Regions from separate parts of the Mesorhizobium sp. P160187 genome, predicted to be linked through region 1. Evidence: predicted binding sites of a transcription regulator. Region 1 holds the regulator's gene; the other holds the start of a gene.
The links. The regulator LexA, encoded in region 1, represses DNA repair genes until DNA is damaged. The targets are predictions, from matches to a motif close to TGTTCNNNNTGTGTTCNG.
Positions count from the first base shown of each region.

Region 1 (2,200 bases):
TGTCGCCGCTCAGCCTGATCGCCAATCTGGCCGTGATGCCGATTGTATCGTTGATCGTCATGCCGTTTGCCGTGCTCAGCGCGCTGGCGATGCCGTTCGGCGCCGACGGACCGTTCCTCTATGTGATGGGCAAAGGCCTGACGGCGATGATCGCCATATCGGCCTGGATTTCCGAGCGCTCGCCGGTCGATGCCGTCGGGTTGATTTCCATCCGCTCGGTGCTGCTGGTGACGGTCGCCCTCGTCATCGCCACCATGGCCACCACCTGGCTCAGGCTGGCGGCCGTGCCTTTCGCGCTGGCCGGCCTGTTGACGGTGCCGCAGGTGCTTACGCCCGACGTGCTCATATCCGAGGATGCGCATCTGGTGGCCATGCCGATCGGTGGCGGCGAACTCGCCCTCAACCGCGAACGCTCCAACGAATTCACCACGGACAATTGGAAACGGGCGCTGCGGGCCGAAACCATTATCCCACCTGAGATTTTCGAGGCAACAGATACGCGGTTCGATCTCGATCCGCTCGATCTGCCGCCCGGCTCGCCCTTCTATTGCACCGGCGATCTCTGTATCGCCCGGCACCCTTCCGGAGCCATTGTAGCGCTTGCGAAAGACCGCAAGACGGCGCGGCCGGCCTGTGCCTTCGCGAGCCTGATCGTCATCGATGACGCCACCGCCTACAATCCGTGCCGCGACCCGCTGGTCTTGGTCGTGACGAAGAAACAACTCGCCCGCGACGGCAGCGCCGCCGTCTTCTTCGATCCACAATCGGCAGCGATAGCGCCAACGATCCACTTCGCCGTCGACAAGCCTTATCGCCCCTGGCACGAGCAGCGCCGCTTCTCACGCGAAGCCCGAGGCCTGCCGCCCTACAAGCAGCGTGAAAAGTACAAACCTAAGCCGGCTCAGTAACGCCTGATCAGCCCCACCAGCTTGCCTTGCACCTTGACCCTGTCGGGGCCGAAGATGCGGGTTTCGTAGGCCGGGTTTGCGGCTTCCAGCGCGATCGAGGCGCCCTTGCGGCGGAAGCGTTTCAGGGTCGCTTCCTCGTCGTCGACCAACGCCACCACGATCTCGCCGGGGCTGGCAGTGTCGGCATTGCGGATGATGACCGTATCGCCGTCGAAAATGCCGGCTTCGATCATCGAATCGCCCTTGACCTCGAGCGCGTAGTGTTCGCCGCCCATGATCATGTCGGGCGGCACCGAGATCGAATGGGTCTGATGCTGGATGGCGTCGATCGGCACGCCGGCGGCGATGCGTCCCATCACCGGGATTGAAATCGAGGAAACGGCATCGTCATTGCCGGCAGACATCGAACGCGACGGCGAGCCCGGCTTGATCTGGCGGCCGAGACCGCCTTGGCCCATCCCGCCTTGTCCCTGGCCGCCTTGCCCTTGGCCGGCTTGACCAAGACTGCCCTGAATGACGCTCGGTGAAAACTTCCTCGCCGCGTTGAGGCCTGGCGCGATCGAGTCGGGTAGCCGCAGCACTTCCAGCGCGCGCGCCCGGTTCGGCAGCCGGCGAATGAAACCGCGCTCCTCAAGCGCTGTGATCAGTCGGTGGATGCCGGACTTGGAGGCGAGGTCGAGCGCTTCCTTCATCTCGTCGAAGGACGGCGGGATTCCGCTCTCCTTCAGGCGTTCATGGATGAACATCAGAAGCTCATGTTGTTTGCGCGTCAGCATCGCGGCCCCCAAGGGTTCTGAAACCAGAATCAGAAAAAACAAACCCAGAACAAACACTATCTGTTCCAGTTGTGTTCCGCAACCTTTTAAAGTTTAATGAATGTGTTGACGTTTTGTTCAGCGTAACGTTCGGCACCGCGAGCGGCGCTCGTAGTCGTTGGCCGGCAACGCGGTGAAACGAAGACAAAGTGCCCTGCGTCGTCGGCTATGATCGCCGCTTCCCTTTCGGACGGGGCTGCGCAGCATCCGCGCCGGGTTCGCTCTGGGCATAGACCTGCAGCGTGTAGCCGATGTGAGCGGTCATCAGAGTTTTCGCACGTTCGACGTCGCGATCGAGGGCCGCTTCCATCAGGGCGGTATGGTGTTCGATCGCCACGGCGTCGCGCAGGGCCGCCACGGCCTTCCGGTGTCCATCCGTGCGGCCGGCGGCGGCGCGCAGCGTCGGGGCCAGACCCAGAAAGCGGTGATGGCGATGCAATTGGTCGGAAATCGTTGCATTGAAGCGCAGCAGCCAGC
Region 1 covers NZ_JBYMDX010000004.1:285,333-287,532, forward strand. The annotation lists gene AC3CCE_RS18390 (ComEC/Rec2 family competence protein) at 1-908, shown strand, start outside; gene lexA (transcriptional repressor LexA) at 902-1,684, opposite strand; gene AC3CCE_RS18400 (GntR family transcriptional regulator) at 1,890-2,200, opposite strand, start outside.

Region 2 (2,200 bases), on a different contig from region 1:
CAGGCGCTACTCTCAGAGCAGCATCAGCTGCTCGGTCGCCTTGGCGGCGGCGACAAACTGGTCGGTTCGGAGCGTGCGCCGCTCGGCGTTGAGGCCGAGCCGCTTGGCCGTGATCTCGAAGCGCCGGCCGATCTGCCAGGCATAGGGGCCGGCGCCTTTCATCCGCTTGCCCCATTCCGAATCATAGTCCTTGCCGTCGCGCATCGAACGGATCAGCGACATCACGTGCCGGTAGCGGTCGGGATAATGGCGCAACAGCCAGTCCTTGAAGATCGGCGCCACCTCGAGCGGCAGGCGCAGGATGACATAGCCGGCCTCGCGGGCGCCTGCGGCGCGTGCCGAATCGAGGATGCGCTCCATCTCCTGGTCGGTCAGGCCGGGAATGATCGGCGCCACCATGACAGAGGCCGGGATGCCGGCATCGGAAAGCTGCCGGATCGCCTCAAGCCGCTTGGTCGGCGTCGACGCGCGTGGCTCCATGGTGCGCGCCAGCATGCGGTCCATCGTCGTCACCGACAGCGCCACCTTGGCCAAGCCCCGTTCGGCCATGCGCGACAAGATGTCGATGTCGCGCGTCACGAGATGGGATTTGGTGACGATGCCGACCGGATGGCCGCGCGCCTCCAGCACTTCGAGGATCTCGCGCATGATCCGGTATTGTTTCTCGATCGGCTGGTAGGGATCGGTGTTGGTGCCGATCGCGATGGTGCGCGGCTGATAGCCATCCTTCGACAGTTCCTTGTCGAGCAGCCGCGCCGCATCCGGCTTGGCAAACAGCTTCGCTTCGAAATCCAGCCCCGGCGACAGGCCCATGAAGGAATGCGTCGGCCGGGCGAAGCAATAGACGCAGCCATGCTCGCAGCCGCGATAGGGGTTGATCGAGCGGTCGAAGGAAATGTCGGGCGATTCGTTGCGGGTGATGATGGTGCGCGGCTTCTCGACCTGCACTTCGGTCTTGAACGGCGGCAATTCCTCCAGCGAATTCCAGCCGTCGTCGAACACATGCCGGCTGACCGGCTCGAACCGGCCGGACGGGTTGATGCCCGCGGAACGGCCGCGGTTGCGATCCGGACGGACGCGCATGCCGCTCTGTTCGATCATCGCATTGGCCATCTCGGCTCGCCCTGCTCCGAAAGCAGCAATGTCCGCACGCACGATATGTTCCATTTTGGCCCTTTCCCAAGGACTGTCGGCTGGCTGTCGAATCGCTCTGTTCATGAAAATAATCCTATTTCGCTGATGAGAACAAAGCAAGAACTTTTTCGTTGGGCCATGCACAACTGGCGCTGCGCCGGGCTTTCCGCTATTCGGCTAAAAATGCTCAGCGTTCTCATCGAAACCCGGGATGACGAAGAAGGCCTTGCCCGCACGCTCGCCTCGTTGATCGGCGGCGCGGTCGAGGGCGTGGTGCGCGATGTCATCGTCTGCGACACCGGCTCGACCGACCAGACGCATCGGGTTGCCGATCATGCCGGCTGCCACTTCGTGGCCGGCGGCATTGCCGCGGGAATCAGGCAGGCGAAGGGTGACTGGCTGCTGTTTCTGGAACCCGGCGCAAGGCTGGCGGAGGGCTGGATCGACGACGTTGTCGCTCACACGGCCCGGCAAACCATGCCGGCGCGCTTTTCCCGTGCGCGCGGCAGCCGCACGCCGTTCCTGTCACGGGTGTTTTCGGGCAACCGGGCGCTGGCCGAAGGGCTGGTCATCAGCAAGCGCCAGGCCGCTGCCCTGTCGAAGAACGCGCACAGCGCCGAAGCCCTTGCGCGCGGTCTCGCCACCAGGCGGCTCGACGCCGAAATCTGGCTGGCGCCGAAGAAGTGATGTTTCTCCCTTTTCCCGTTCCCAGGGAGAAGGGTGCCCGAAGGGCGGATGAGGGGCAGCGTCGGCGTCTCATCCGCATTGGCACGGTCGCAGCACCATCCCTCTTTTTCGCCGCAAAAACCTATTGTGCATTGCACAAAAGCTGACGCGGGATTAGCATTCCGTTGATGCGGGATATCGGGGTTTGGGTAGTGCCGGAGCGGTAAGCAAGCGCCGCGTCGTCGTTGCTGCCGTTCATATCTGAGGACCCCGATGAACCTTTCGTCCCCTGACAAATCCGGCGCCCCCAGTCTGGAAGCCATTGCCCGCAACGGCAGCCTGCTCCGCCGCATTGCGGTGCGTATCCCGACCTATCTGTCCGACCTGCGCGAAAATCCCG
Region 2 covers NZ_JBYMDX010000005.1:488,648-490,847, forward strand. The annotation lists gene AC3CCE_RS27020 (PA0069 family radical SAM protein) at 13-1,167, opposite strand; gene AC3CCE_RS27025 (glycosyltransferase) at 1,318-1,821, shown strand; gene AC3CCE_RS27030 (hypothetical protein) at 2,074-2,200, shown strand, end outside.
Region 2: a site for LexA is predicted at 1,242-1,259, ahead of AC3CCE_RS27020 (PA0069 family radical SAM protein). Genes of this name have one in related genera too.